2 regions of the Microbacterium trichothecenolyticum genome follow, and region 2 is predicted to be linked to the other one. Evidence: riboswitches for the same ligand, from Rfam matches in the RefSeq annotation. Region 2 holds a riboswitch; the other holds the start of a gene.

Region 1 (7,489 bases), 3.2 Mb from region 2:
GGTGACGGCCTGGCGGAGGTCCGACGCGGTTCCATTGGCGAAGCGCAGTTGCAGGGTCTGCGTGGTCGGTCCAGTCGTCACCTGCAGGCCGGCGTCTCGGAGGGTGGTGAGCTCGTCCTCGTCGACATCACCGATGTTGGCGATGTCGACGACACCCGCCTCGATCGCCGACAGCTGTGCGGCGCGATCGGGGAAGAACTTCACCGTCAGCCCCTCGAGCCCGGGGAAGTGCGCGCCCTGGTAGGTGTCTCGGCGCGCGAGAGTGAGGGTGTCGGCGGTGGCGGCCGACATCGTCCAGGGCCCCGACGACACGATCGAGGCGGGGTCGACGACACTGCCCGCGGGCACGTCGAAACCGGTGTTCCACGCCTGCGCGGCTGCCGCGAGAACGGGGTTCGGGGTCGCCGGAGCGGTCGGGTCGCCCTCGGGAACGGTCAGCAGGGCCGTCAGCAGGTCCTTGACGCTGACACCGGCGCGCTGCGCGACGACGTGAACGGGGCGGTCGAGGAGCCACTGGCGGTTCCAGTCGGCGAAGGGCTGGTCGTAGGTCAGGGTGAGGGTGTCGGCAGCGCGGTCGAGGCGGGGGCGCGCGGTTCGCGCATTCGGATCGGCGGGCGCGGCGGTGTCGAAGTATCGGGTCCCCGAGACGATCTGCCCCGAGCTGTCGTAGGTCGCGTCATCGAAGAAGTGCGACGACACGGCCCAGCCGAACAGCAGGTCATCGAGGGTGACGGGCGTGCCGTCCGACCACACCCGGTCGGGGAAGAGCTCGTAGCTGACCGTGAGCGGGTCGCCCTCGATGCGGGTGATCCGCCCCAGCCCGTCGTTCGGGACGACCTGCAGGTTCCCGTCGAGCGAGCCGAGCCGCTCGTCGAGAAGTGCCGACACGGCTCGGTTGGCCGGGGTGTCGCCGGTGCGGCTGGCGGCGTTGAAGCTGGTGACGCTGCCCACGACACCCACGGTGAGGCTGGTGCGGGCCTCCTTTTCTGGGGCCGGTGCCGACTCGGGCGCTGCGCATGCGGTGAGTATGACGCCGGCGGCGGCGAGCAGGGCGATCGCCCTCCCCAGGTGGCGTCGTCGTCGAGTGGGTCGCGGATGATCAGTCAGCCCGTGGTGCACAAGCGCACTGTACTAAACGCCTCTGTGCGATCCCCCGACGCCCGTTGCGGAGCCGTCCGTCCTCGTCTGGGGCGTGCAGACATGCCGCGACGCGCCCGCGGGCACCCGCGACAACGATCCCGGATGCCGGGACGCGCCGCCGCGGGTGCGGTCGCTCAGGCGAACGCCTCCGGCGGCGGGCACGAACACACGAGGTTGCGGTCGCCGTAGGCCTGGTCGATGCGGCGCACCGGGGGCCAGTACTTGCCGCGGATGAGCGAGCGCACGGGGTACACCGCGGTCTCACGCGAGTACGGGTGCTCCCACTCCCCCACCACGACCGTCTCGGCGGTGTGCGGGGCGTTCACGAGAGGGTTGTCGTCGGCGGGCCACTCCCCCGCGGCGACCGCGAGGGCCTCCTGCTTGATCGCGATCATGGCATCCACGAAGCGGTCGAGCTCGGCGAGGTCTTCGCTCTCGGTCGGCTCCACCATCAGGGTGCCGGCGACCGGGAACGACATCGTCGGGGCGTGGAAGCCGTAGTCGATGAGGCGCTTGGCCACGTCATCCACGGTGACGCCGGTCTGCTCCTTGAGCGGACGCAGGTCGAGGATGCACTCATGCGCGACGAGCCCGCCCTCACCGGCGTACAGCACCGGGTAGTGCTCCCGCAGGCGCGTGGCGATGTAGTTGGCCGAGAGCACCGCGGCGGCGGTCGCCTGACGAAGCCCCTCGGCGCCCATCATGCGCACGTACGCCCACGAGATGGGCAGGATGCCGGCCGAGCCGTGCGGAGCCGCCGACACGGGACCGCCGTCGAACGTGCCGCCGGCGTGATCCGCGCGCTGCGAGAACGGGTGCGACGGCAGGTACGGCGCGAGGTGGGCCTTCGCCGCCACCGGGCCCACGCCCGGGCCGCCTCCGCCGTGCGGGATGGCGAACGTCTTGTGCAGGTTGAGGTGCGAGACGTCGCCGCCGAGGTCGCCGAAGCGGGCGAAGCCGAGCAGCGCGTTGAGGTTCGCACCGTCGACGTACACCTGGCCACCGGCGTCATGAACGGCCTGCGTGATCTCGAGCACGTCGTGCTCGTAGACGCCGTGGGTCGAGGGGTACGTGATCATCAGCGCCGACAGCGCCTCGGCATGCTGCGCGATCTTGGCGCGCAGGTCGCCCAGGTCGACGTTGCCGGCCTCGTCGCACGCGATCACGACGACTTTCATGCCCGCGAGCACCGCGGAGGCGGCATTCGTGCCGTGCGCCGACGACGGGATGAGGCACACCGTGCGCTCGGCGTCGCCGTTCGCGAGGTGGTAGCCGCGGATGGCGAGGAGCCCCGCGAGCTCGCCCTGCGAGCCGGCGTTCGGCTGCAGCGATACCGCGTCGTACCCGGTGACCTCGGCGAGCCAGCGCTCGAGCTGCTCGATCATCGCCAGGTAGCCGAGCACGTCGGCCTCGGGGGCGAACGGGTGCACGCGCGAGAACTCCGGCCACGACACCGCGGCCATCTCGGTCGCGGCGTTCAGCTTCATCGTGCACGAGCCGAGCGGGATCATGCCGCGGTCGAGCGCGTAGTCGCGGTCGGCGAGCGACTTGAGGTACCGCATCATCGCCGTCTCGCTGCGGTGCGCGTGGAAGACCGGGTGCGTGAGGTACTCGTCGTCGCGGTGCAGCGCCTCGTCGACGCCACGCAGGGCGACGCCCTCGGGCAGTTCTTCCGTAGTCAGCCCGAACGCGTCGAGGACGACGGCGAGGTCGGCATCCGTCGTCGTCTCATCGACCGAGACGCCGACGGTCGCGTCATCCACCCACAACAGCTGGTAACCGCGCTCGCGGGCGCGGTCGACGACGTCCTGCGCACGGCCCGGCACGTGCACGCGCAGGGTGTCGAAGAAGGCATCGCTGGTGAGGTGCAGGTCGAAGGAACGCAGAGCGGATGCCAGGGCGTCGGCCTTCTGCGCGACCCGTGTCGCGATGCCCTTGAGCCCCTGGGGGCCGTGGTACACCGCGTACATCGCCGCCATGACGGCCAGCAGCACCTGGGCGGTGCAGATGTTCGAGGTCGCCTTCTCGCGGCGGATGTGCTGCTCACGCGTCTGCAGCGACAGGCGGTAGGCGGGGTGGCCGACGGCATCCTGAGACACGCCGACCAGGCGACCCGGAAGCTGGCGCTCAAGACCCGCGCGCACGGCCATGTAGCCCGCGTGCGGACCGCCGAAGCCGAGCGGCACGCCGAAGCGCTGGGTGGTGCCCACCGCGACGTCGGCGCCGAGCGCGCCCGGCGAGCGCAGCAGCGTGAGGGCGAGCAGGTCGGCCGCGGCGACGACGAGGCCGCCCGCGCTGTGCACCGCGTCGGCGACGGCCGAGAAGTCCCACACGCGCCCGGTCGCGCCGGGGTACTGCACGAAGGCGCCGAACGCCTCGGGCAGGTCGCCGTCGTAGGCCGTCTCGACGATGCGGATGCCGACGGCCGTCGCGCGGTGGTGCAGCAGCGCCTTCGTCTGCGGCAGGGCGTCGACGTCGACGAGGAAGACGTCGGTCTTGGCCTTCGACGCGCGGCGGGCGACGAGCATGCCCTCGACGACCGCGGTGGACTCGTCGAGCATCGAGGCGTTTGCCGTGGCGAGGCCCGTCAGGTCGGTGACCATCGTCTGGAAGTTGATGAGCGCCTCGAGGCGACCCTGCGAGATCTCGGGCTGGTACGGCGTGTAGGCGGTGTACCAGGAGGGGTTCTCGAGGACGTTGCGCGCGATCACCGACGGCGTGAAGGTGTCGTAGTAGCCCAGGCCGATCAGCGGGCGTGCCGATCGGTTGGCCGAGGCGAGCTCGCGCAGCTCGGCGAGCGCCTCGGCCTCGGTCGCGGCGGGCGGGATGTCGCTCGTCGGGCGGGGCTGGACGTGGATGGATGCCGGGACGGCGGTCTCGACGAGCGCCTCGACGCTGTCGTACCCCACGATCTCGAGCATGCGGGCCTGCGCCGCGGCATCGACGCCGATGTGGCGATCGACGAAGACGGCCGGGGTACCGGTGACGGTCCGCGGGGGAAGAAGGGTGCTCATGCGGTGAGTTCCTCATAGGCGGCGCGGTCGAGCAGGTCGCCCGGAAGGTCGCCCTCGATGCGGATCTTGATGAGCCACCCGCCGTCGAACGGCTCGGCGTTCACGAGCGAGGGGTCGTCGACGACGGCGTCGTTCACCTCGACGACGGTGCCGTTCAGCGGCGCGTAGAGCTCGCCGACCGACTTGGTCGACTCGATCTCGCCGCAGACGTCGCCCGCGGTGACCGCGGAGTCGGCGCCGGGCAGCTCGACGAAGACGACGTCGCCGAGCTTGTCGGCGGCGAAGTCGGTGATACCGACCGTCGCGATGTCGCCCTCGAGGGCGATCCACTCGTGCTCGGAGGTGTAGCGGAGGGAGGTGAGGTCGGTCATGCGTTTCTCCGGTAGAAGGGAAGGGCGGTGACGGTCGCGGGGATACGGGTTCCGCGCACGTCGATGGTCAGGTCGGTGCCGAGGTCGGATGCCGCGGGGGCGACGAACGCCATCGCGACGGGGTGGCCGAGGGTGGGGCTGAGGGCGCCGCTGGTGATCTCGCCGACGACGTCGTCACCGTGCAGCACGGCGTATCCGGCGCGGCCGGCGCGGCGTCCCTCCGAGACGAGGCCGACGAGCACGGGGGCGTCGGACGGCGCCGTGGAGACGCCGTTCTTTCCGACGAACTCTTCTTTGTCGACAGCGACGGCGCGGCCGAGACCGGCCTGGGCGGGAACGATGTCGCGCGAGAGCTCGTGGCCGTACAGCGGCATGCCGGCCTCGAGGCGGAGGGTGTCGCGCGCGGCGAGTCCGCACGGCACGAGGCCGTCCGACGCGCCCGCGGCAAGCACGGCGTCCCACAGCGCCCCGGCCTGTGCGAGCGGGATCAGCAGCTCGTACCCGTCTTCGCCCGTGTAGCCGGTGCGGGCGACGAAGAGCGGCGCGCCGTCGAAAGTGCCGTCGGTCCAGGCGTAGTAGCCCAGCGCGTCGAGCGGGGTTCCCGAGACCTCGACGCCAGGGGTGGAGCTCAGGATGCCGCGGGCTCGAGGCCCCTGGAGGGCGATGAGCGCGTAGTCGTCGGTGACGTCTTCGACGCGCAAGCCGGTCGATCCGGCAACGAAGGCGAAGGAGCGTGTACCGGTCTCTTCGGCTGCGACCTCACCTTCGGCACCGACCTCGGCGGCTGCGCCTGTCGCGGCCTCCGGCGCGGGGCCCCACGCGGCGCGAGCGGCCTCGAACGCCGCGTTCACGGCATCCCGATTCCCGGCATTCGCGATGACGAGGAAGTTCTGGTCGCCGGTGCGGTAGACGATGACGTCGTCGACGATGCCGCCGCTCTCGGCCAGCACGAGCGAGTACTTCGCCTTGCCCACCTTCATCGTCGAGATACGACCGGCGAGCACGTAATCGAGGAACGCGGCCGCGGCCGGACCCTCGACGAGGATCTCGGCCATGTGCGAGATGTCGAACAGGCCGGCGGCCTGCCGAACAGCGTGGTGCTCGGCGAGGTCGGAGGTGTAGCGCACCGGCATGTTCCAGCCGCCGAAATCGGTGAACGAGGCGCCGAGGGCCTCGTGCCGATCGTTCAGCGGCGACGTGCGGGGTGGAGCGGGGGCTTCGGTCATGAGTTCTGCCGTTCGCGATGACGGACAGACGCCGGGCGGCGCCTGAGAACTCCCCCTCTGTCATGGGCCTGAGAGTTTCGCTCCGCGATCGCGGGGCTTTCACCGTCGGCGGATCCGGCGCGGTGCACCCGGATCACTTTCCAGAGTGGCCCGATCGACGCGGTACGCGTACCTGAGAGATTGGCGGGGAGGCTTGCTCCTTCGGTGCCCGGCAGCGTGCGCCGGAGCTCTCCCGCATCGATCATGGGGCCGGTGTGGACTTGTGGGCTCAGCTTAGCGGAGCTTCGGCGAGCGCCGTGAGAGGTTCAGCTGTTGTCCTGCTTGCGGAGCTCGGTGGCGTCGCCGGGGACGCAGAGGGATTCGCCGGCGATGAAATAGTTGCCTGGGGCCGTGGAGAAAGTCAGGCCCGCAACCGGGCCTCCCGAGGCGTAGACGACATAGTCGGGGCTTTCGACCAGGCGAACCTGCATGCCGAGCGAACGCCAGTAGTCCGCGATCTTCCTGGCGTCGGCCTCGTGGTCGCTGTCCGGCGCAGGAGCGCCATATGAATAGGAGTAATCCGCTCGTTCACCGCGACGCGCCCCGCAGTTGCCAACCTCTGGGGCGTGGCTTCGCGACCACCCATCGACCTGAAGCTGCCCCGCGCTTTTCTCGATCGTGCTCACAAGGGCGTCGCGCGCTTCGGCTGGGCTCATTTCCACCTCTTTGCTCGTGCCACATGCCGAGACGACAAGCAGCGATCCCAATAGAAGGACTCCGGCGAAGACGCGCTCGACGCAGAATCTAGTACCCAGTGCCATGCGCAAGCCCTTCGATAAAAGCCTGTTGGAGAGGAGTGGGACCGGGTGCAGCGTACGGCGAGACAGCGTCTGAATACCCGCTCGTCGCGAGCGCTACATTTCGCAACGACTCGGTGCGGATATCAAGGTATCCGGTACCGCTCGGGGTGAGCACGCCATGATCGGTGACGGGTTCGGGCCCATCGCCTCCCACCACGCTGAAGCCATGGGCGCCGAAATCGGGGCTGATGGGATTCACGGGATGCTCCGGAGAGAGACGTCCGGTCCAGGCCCACTGATCGCCTCCCGCGGGATCGATGGCCCATACGTCTTGGGCCTGCCCGGCGAAGACGTGGTCGGCGTGAAGGTCACTCGCAGAATCGATGTCAGCGGGGAGACCGGCTGACCCCAACGTCACATATGCATCAACGTGAACATCGTCACGTGTAAGAGCAATCGACGAAGTCGTCGTCCCGTACGAGTGAGCCACGACGTTCACCAGCGCCCCTGGGCGCATCGCATCCACAACCGCCAGATCGCGCCCGAGATTTGCTGCTCCCCTCTCGGCGAATGCGTTGCCCATCACGCCGAAACCACCTTCGGCGACAGGAATGGGAGGCGTCTCATACCCAACCCAGGCCACGACGGCGTGCTCCTGCTCCGGAGCCAACCGGTTCTGCAGGTCGGCGAGATTTTGAGAGGCACGCGTCCAATCCTCGATTCCCTCCGTCGTGGTTCCCATCCCGGGCACCGCGAATGTGACGTTGTCCGCGGCGTCGAGGTCTCCAATCGAAATCGCCGCCAACGGTGGCGAGTCTGCGGTCAGCGTGATCAAGCTCCGGGGAGCCCCGCCGTCCGGCGTCACGAGAGACGCCTGAACGGCCTCCAACCCCGCCACCCGAGTGCGCGCCTGCTCGAGCTGCTCCGCGTGCGCGACAGCCGCACCGCGTCCACCGAGC
Region 2 (7,489 bases):
CTCGTTCTCGAACGCGATCTCGGCGATCGACAGGCCCGTCTCGTCGCAGCGCGCGAGCAGGTCGTCGGCGGTGCGGAAGGGGTGTGCGACGAAGACCTCCTCGTGGGATCGGGAGCCCCCCGCCTCGGCCTCGGTCACGACGAACCCGCCGCCCACCGAATAGAAGGTCTCCTCCGCGAGAACAGCGCCGCTCGCATCGGATGCCGTGAACACGACCGCGTTCGGGTGGAACGGCAACGAGCGCCGGCCGTCGAGCACGAGGTCGGCATCCACGTCGAACGAGACCGGGTGCGTGCCGAGCAGCCAGAGCATGCCGTCGGCGCGCACGCGCTCCTCGATATCGCGCAGCAGGTCGGGGTCGCACGACTCGGGCCGGTGCCCCTCGAGCCCCATCAGCACGGCGCGGTCGGAGGCGTGGCCGCGTCCCGTGGCGCCGAGCGAGCCGAGCAGGTCGATGCGCACGCGGACCACGCGCTCGTGCTGCCCGGCATCCCGCAGGCGCTCGGCGAACGTCAGGGCCGCCCGCATCGGCCCGACCGTGTGCGAGCTCGAGGGACCGACCCCGATCGAGAAGAGGTCGAACGCGCTGACGACCATCAGACGGCGCCCTCGTAGAGCGGGTGAGCGGATGCCAGGGCGGCCACGCGACCGCGAAGCTCGGCGATTCGCTCGGGCGAGATCTCTGCCCGCAGGGCCTCGGCGATGACGTCGGCGACGGCGGCGAAGTCCTCGTCGTCGAAGCCGCGCGTGGCCAAAGCGGGCGTCCCGATCCGCAGCCCCGAGGTGACCATCGGCGGGCGCGGGTCGTTGGGGACCGAGTTGCGGTTGACGGTGATGCCCACCTCATGCAGGCGGTCCTCGGCCTGCTTGCCGTCGAGGGGCGATTCGACCAGGTCGACCAGCAGCAGGTGCACGTCGGTGCCACCGGTGAGCACGCGCACGCCCTCGGCCACGACGTCGGGCTGCGTGAGGCGCTCGGCGATGATGTGAGCCCCACGGAGGGTGCGGCGCTGGCGGTCGGCGAACTCGTCACCCGCGGCGATGAGGAACGACACGGCCTTGGCCGCGATGACGTGCTCGAGCGGGCCACCCTGCAGACCGGGGAAGACGGCACGGTCGATCTTCTTGGCGATGTCGGCATCGTTCGTCAGCACGATGCCGCCGCGCGGGCCGCCGAGGGTCTTGTGTGTGGTGGAGGTGACCACGTGCGCGTGCGGCACGGGGTTGGGGTGCACGCCCGCGGCCACGAGACCGGCGAAGTGCGCCATGTCGACCCACAGGTACGCGCCGATCTCGTCGGCGATGGCCCGGAAGGCGGCGAAGTCGAGCTGGCGGGGGTAGGCCGACCAGCCGGCGATGATGAGCTTCGGCCGGCGCTCGCGGGCGAGGGCGGCGACCTCGTCCATGTCGACCGCGCCCGTGGCATCCACGTGGTACGCGACCGCATCAAAGGCTTTGCCGCTGTAGCTGAGGCGCATTCCGTGCGTGAGGTGGCCGCCGTGGGCGAGGTCGAGGCCGAGGATGGTGTCGCCGTGCTGCAGCAGGCCGAACAGCACCGCGGCGTTGGCCTGAGCGCCGGAGTGGGGCTGCACGTTCGCGTACGCGGCACCGAACAGACCGCACACGCGCTCGATCGCCAAGCGCTCGATCACGTCGACGTGCTCGCATCCGCCGTAGTAGCGGCGGCCGGGGTAGCCCTCGGCGTACTTGTTGGTGGCCACCGACCCCTGCGCCTGCATGACGGAGAGCGGGGCGAAGTTCTCGGAGGCGATCATCTCGAGGGTGTCGCGCTGGCGGTCGCGCTCGGCGTCGAGGGCCGCGGCGACGGCCGGGTCGATCTCGGCGAGCGGAGCGGTGAGGAGGCTGGCGGCGGTGGTCGGGGACAGAACGGTCATGGTGGGAGGCTCCCTGTCGTGCCGCGGGCGCGGCGATCGGGTGGGTCACCTCCCCGCTCTGTCATCGGGCCTGAGAGCTTCACCGCGGGTGGCGGCTTTCACCGTGGGCGCAGGCGGAGCCTGCTTTCCAGAGTGCGCCTCGCCCCCGCGGTCTTGGGCCTGAGAGATTGTGCGGGGAGGGCTTGCTCCTTCGGCGCCGCGTCCGGGTGGGACGCGGGCTCTCCCGCGGGGGTTCGATCGGCGCGTGTGAAGTTGTCGTGGCCGCGACGCTATTGCATCGCAGTGCGCAACACAATGCGTATTGAGCAACACGCAACATGATCGACTCGCATCCCCGCCGAGCGTAACGGCCGTGTAAACAGTGCGTCACGGCCCCTCGAAACGCCTCGTCCGATCCCGTCGCTCCCTTTACTGTTGCGTCCAACGCACAGCAGTTTCTTTCAGCGCAACACCGGACCCGAGGATGCCATGACCACTCGTCGCGAGAACTCCACGACCTACGACTACATCGTCGTCGGCGGCGGAAGCGCCGGAAGCGTGCTCGCCCGCCGCCTGTCCGACGACCCGCAGTCGCGGGTGCTCGTGCTCGAGGCGGGACGCAGCGACTACCCGTGGGACCTCTTCATCCAGATGCCCGCCGCCCTCACCTTCCCGAGCGGCCACGCCCTCTACGACTGGAAGTACGAGTCCGAGCCCGAGCCCCACATGCACGGGCGCCGCGTTGCCCACGCGCGCGGCAAGGTGCTCGGCGGTTCCTCGTCGATCAACGGCATGATCTTCCAGCGCGGCAACCCGCTCGACTACGAGCGCTGGGGCGAGCAGCCGGGCCTCGAGACGTGGAACTGGGCGCACTGCCTCCCCTACTTCAAGCGCATGGAGAACGCCTTGGCTGCCGCCGCCGGCGACCCCCACCGCGGTCACGACGGTCCCCTCGAACTCGAGAAGGGCCCCGCCACCAACCCCCTCTTCCAGGCGTTCTTCGACGCCGCGGAGCAGGCGGGCTACCCCCGCACCGACGACGTCAACGGCTTCCGGCAGGAGGGCTTCGGGCCCTTCGACCGCAACGTGCGCCACGGCCGCCGGCTCTCGGCATCCCGTGCGTACGTCCGCCCCGTGTGGCGGCGCCGCAAGAACCTCACCGTGAAGACCCGGGCGCTGGCCACCCGCATCCTATTCGAAGGAACGCGCGCCGTCGGCGTGGAGTACCGCCGCAACGGGCGCACGCACACCGTACGCGGCAACGAGATCGTGCTCGCCGGCGGCTCGATCAACACCCCGCAGCTGCTGCAGCTCTCGGGCGTCGGCCCGGCAGACCTGCTCGAGTCGCTCGGCATCCCGGTCATCGTCGATCTGCCGGGCGTCGGCGAGAACCTGCAGGACCACCTCGAGGTCTACATCCAGCACGAGGCCACGCAGCCGGTGTCGATGCAGCCCTACCTGCGGCCGCTCAGCATGCCGCTGACGGGACTGAAATGGCTGCTCGGGCGCAAGGGCCCCGCGGCGACCAACCACTTCGAGGGCGGCGGGTTCGTGCGCTCGAACGACGAGGTGCGCTGGCCGAACCTGATGTTCCACTTCCTGCCGGTGGCGGTGCGCTACGACGGGCAGATCGCCGACGTGAAGCACGGCTTCCAGGTGCACGTCGGACCCATGTACGCCGACACGATCGGGCGCCTGCGCATCCGCTCCACCGACCCGACCGAGCACCCCGAGCTCGTCTTCAACTACCTCAGCACCGAGAACGACCGCCGCGAGTGGGTCGAGGCCGTGCGCGTGGCCCGCGACATCCTGTCGCAGCCGGCGCTCGCCCCTTTCAACGGCGGCGAGATCGCCCCCGGTGCCGAGGTGAGCACCGACGAGGAGATCCTCGAGTGGGTCGGCCGCGAGGCCGAGACGGCGCTGCACCCCTGTGGCACGGCCAAGATGGGGCCCGCCGACGACCCGATGGCCGTCACCGACCCCCTCACCATGGGCGTGCACGGTACGACGGGGCTTCGGATCGTGGATGCCTCGGTCATGCCGTTCGTGACGAACGCCAACATCTATGCGCCCGTCATGATGATCGCCGAGAAGGCGGCCGACCTCATCCGCGGCGTGAAGCCGCTGGCCGCCGAGGAGCTGCCCTACTACGTGGCAGACGGCCCGGCGAAGGTGGGCGTGACCGCATGACCTCCTCGTTGTACATCGGCGGAGCCTGGCGCGAGCCGCACTCCCCCGCTACCCGCGAGATCCGCTGCCCCGCCGACGGCACGCTCGTCGCCACCGTGACCGAGTGCGATGCGCAGGATGCCGCCGACGCGGTCGCCGCGGCATCCTCGGCCTGGCGATCAGGCGCGTGGAGCGAAACCCCCGAGCGCGAGCGCGGGCGGCTGCTCGAACGCGTCGCCGACCTCATCGAACGCGACGCGGAGATCTACGCCGAGGCCGAGGCCCGGGACACCGGCAAGCGCATCGTCGAGGCGCGCTACGACATGGCCGACATCGTGGCGTGCTTCCGCTACTACGCGAGCCAGGCCGGCGCGCACCCGGGGCGACTCGTCGACACCGGGAGCGAATCGACCCGCAGCCGTATCGAGTACGCCCCCGTCGGGGTCTGCAGCCTCATCACCCCGTGGAACTACCCGCTTCTGCAGGCCGCGTGGAAGGTCGCCCCGGCGCTGCTGGCGGGCAACACGTTCGTCCTCAAGCCCAGCGAGTTGACCCCCTCGACCGCGATGCTCCTGATGGACACGCTCACCGAGGCGGGGCTACCGGCGGGCGTGGCGAATCTCGTCACGGGCACGGGCGCCGACGTCGGCGAGGTGCTCACCACCCACGCCGACGTCGACCTCGTGTCTTTCACCGGAGGCCTCGCGACGGGCCGGCGCGTCATGGCCGCCGCCGCCCAGAGCATCAAGCGCGTCGCGCTCGAGCTCGGCGGCAAGAACCCCAACATCGTCTTCGCCGACGCGGATTTCGACACCGCGGTCGACTTCGCGCTCACCGCGATCTTCCTGCACAGCGGCCAGGTGTGCTCGGCCGGAGCCCGGCTCGTGGTCGAGGAGTCGCTCCACGACGCCTTCGTCGACGCCCTCGTCGAGCGCGCGCAGCACATCCGCCTCGGCGGCCCCTTCGACGCGGATGCCGAGACGGGCCCGCTCATCTCGGCCGCCCACCGCGACAAGGTCGACGCCTACGTGCAGGCCGGTGTCGCCGAGGGCGCGGTCCTGCGCTGCGGCGGCCACGCGCCGACCGACGACGCCCTCGCCGACGGCTTCTACTACCTGCCCACGGTCCTCGACCGCTGCGACGGCTCGATGAGCGTCGTGCGCGAGGAGAGCTTCGGTCCCGTCCTGACCGTCGAGACCTTCCGCGACGAGGCCGAGGCCGTGCGCATCGCCAACGACACCCCGTACGGACTCGCCGGCGCGGTGTGGACCCAGGATGCCGGCCGCGCCCAGCGCGTGGCGAGCAGCCTGCGCCACGGCACGGTGTGGATCAACGACTACCACCCCTACCTGCCGCAGGCGGAGTGGGGCGGATTCGGCCAGTCGGGTAACGGCCGCGAGCTCGGCCTGGCCGGCTTGGACGAGTACCGCGAGACCCGGCACGTGTACCAGAACCTCGACCCGAAACCCCAGCACTGGTTCGCCCCGGCGAAGCCCTGACGCCCTCCTCAACGAATGGGAGCCCCACCGATGAGCACCATCACGGCACCACCCCTTCACAGCTCCGCCGCAGCCGGCGTCGCGGACTTCGCGGTCGACGGCCTCTGGAAGGTCTTCGGAAACAACCCCGAAAAAGTCATCGACAACCCGGACTTCGCCGACCTGAGCACCGCCGAGATCCTCGAGCGCACCGGCAACGTCGTGGCCGTCCGCGACCTGAGCTTCACGGTCGGTCGCGGTGAGGTGTTCGTCATCATGGGCCTGTCCGGCTCGGGCAAGTCCACCCTCATCCGCTGCCTGACCCGTCTCATCGAGCCGACGGCGGGCTCGATCACCATGCGCGGCGACGACCTGCTGGGGCTCGGACCCGGACCGCTGCGGGAGTTCCGCCGCACCAAGGCCGCGATGGTGTTCCAGCACTTCGGTCTCCTCCCCTTCCGCACCGTCGTCGACAACATCGCCTACGGACTCGAGATCCGCGGCGTCGGCAAGGCCGAGCGCCGCGCCCGGGCGCTGGAGATGGTCTCGCTCGTCGGCCTCGACGGATACGAGTGGCGCTACCCCTCGCAGCTGTCCGGCGGCATGCAGCAGCGCGTGGGCCTCGCCCGTGCCCTGGCCGGCGACCCCGACGTGCTGCTGTTCGACGAGCCGTTCTCGGCCCTCGACCCGCTCATCCGCCGCAACATGCAGGCGGAGATCGTGCGGCTTCATCACGACATGGGCAAGACGATGGTCTTCGTCACCCACGACCTCTCCGAGGCCCTCAAGCTCGGCGACCGCATCCTCATCATGCGCCATGGCGAATTGCAGCAGATCGGGACCGGCGCCGACCTCGTGGGCGCCCCCGCCAACGACTACGTCGCCGACTTCGTCTCCGACGTGCCGATCGCGAGCGTCCTGACGCTGAAGTGGATCGCCCGCCCCGGCGACACCGCCCCCGACGCTCCGGCCCTGCCCGCCGACACCGTGATCGCCGACGCGATCCCGATCGTCCTCGGCAGCTCCATCCCGGTCCGGGTGACGGATGCCACGGGCACGGTCATCGGCGTGGTCGACCGCGACGCGGTGCTTCGTGCCGTCGCCGGCGAACGGCATCCGTCATGAGCGCCCCCGTCGCCCCCACCACGGTCGAGATCACCAAGATCGAGGCCGGTGCCCTCCAGGCCGCTCCCCGCCCGCGACGGATCTCCGCACGGGCCGCCATCCTCATCGGCGTCGGGGTGTTGTGGCTGCTCGCGTTCGCCCTCGCCCACGGCCAGGGCACGGACACGCTCCCCATGGCGGCACTGAACGACGTGCACGGCTTCTTCGACGCCGTGAAGAACTGGGTCGCGGACAACCGGTCCTCCAACGTCGTCCTCCTCGCCCTCGACGGCGTGCGCGTGGTCGTCAACGCCGTCGTGCAAGCACTGCTGGCGCTGCTGGCGGCGACCCCCTACGGCCTCGGCTACCCCGAGATCGGCTGGCTGGGCAGCGTCCTGCTCTTCGGCTGGATCGCGTGGGTGTTCGGCAACGTCCGCGTCGCCCTCCTCACCGTCGGCTTCCTCGTCGTCATCGGCGTGCAGGGGTTGTATCTCGAGGCCATGCAGACCCTCGCCATCACCCTGGCCGCGGTGTTCTTCTCGCTGCTGATCGGCATCCCCGTCGGGATCTGGACGGGGCGTTCGCGTCGCGTGGAGCGGGTGCTGACCCCGGTGCTCGATTTCATGCAGACGATGCCCACCTTCGTCTACCTCGCCCCGCTCGCGCTGATCTTCCTCATCGGCCCCGCCGCCGCGGTGATCGCGACCCTCATCTACGCGGCCCCTCCCGTCATCCGCCTCACCGCGCACGGCGTCCGCGACATCCCCGAGTCCATCGACGAGAGCGTCGCGTCCCTCGGCGCGACCCCGCGCCAGCGCCTGCGGACGGTCGTCCTGCCGCTGGCTCGCACCTCGATCGTGCTCG

What was found. A riboswitch is a leader RNA that binds a small molecule or an ion and turns the genes downstream of it on or off. The one in region 2 is predicted to bind glycine.
Region 1: it holds a riboswitch for glycine, as region 2 does, so the genes downstream of both, QE412_RS01575 (aminomethyltransferase family protein) here and glyA (serine hydroxymethyltransferase) in region 2, are expected to answer to the same signal.

What each region holds. Positions count from the first base shown of each region.
Region 1 covers NZ_JAUTBF010000001.1:337,095-344,583, reverse strand. Annotated here, with positions in the region: gene QE412_RS01590 (ABC transporter substrate-binding protein) at 1-951, opposite strand, end outside; gene gcvP (aminomethyl-transferring glycine dehydrogenase) at 1,275-4,154, opposite strand; gene gcvH (glycine cleavage system protein GcvH) at 4,151-4,525, opposite strand; gene QE412_RS01575 (aminomethyltransferase family protein) at 4,522-5,751, opposite strand; glycine riboswitch at 5,799-5,901, opposite strand; glycine riboswitch at 5,902-5,996, opposite strand; gene QE412_RS01570 (hypothetical protein) at 6,057-6,551, opposite strand; gene QE412_RS01565 (alpha/beta hydrolase) at 6,535-7,489, opposite strand, start outside.
Region 2 covers NZ_JAUTBF010000001.1:3,507,761-3,515,249, reverse strand. Annotated here, with positions in the region: gene QE412_RS16565 (L-serine ammonia-lyase) at 1-597, opposite strand, end outside; gene glyA (serine hydroxymethyltransferase) at 597-1,895, opposite strand; glycine riboswitch at 1,944-2,032, opposite strand; glycine riboswitch at 2,034-2,131, opposite strand; gene betA (choline dehydrogenase) at 2,364-4,064, shown strand; gene QE412_RS16550 (aldehyde dehydrogenase family protein) at 4,061-5,542, shown strand; gene QE412_RS16545 (quaternary amine ABC transporter ATP-binding protein) at 5,573-6,646, shown strand; gene QE412_RS16540 (ABC transporter permease subunit) at 6,643-7,489, shown strand, end outside.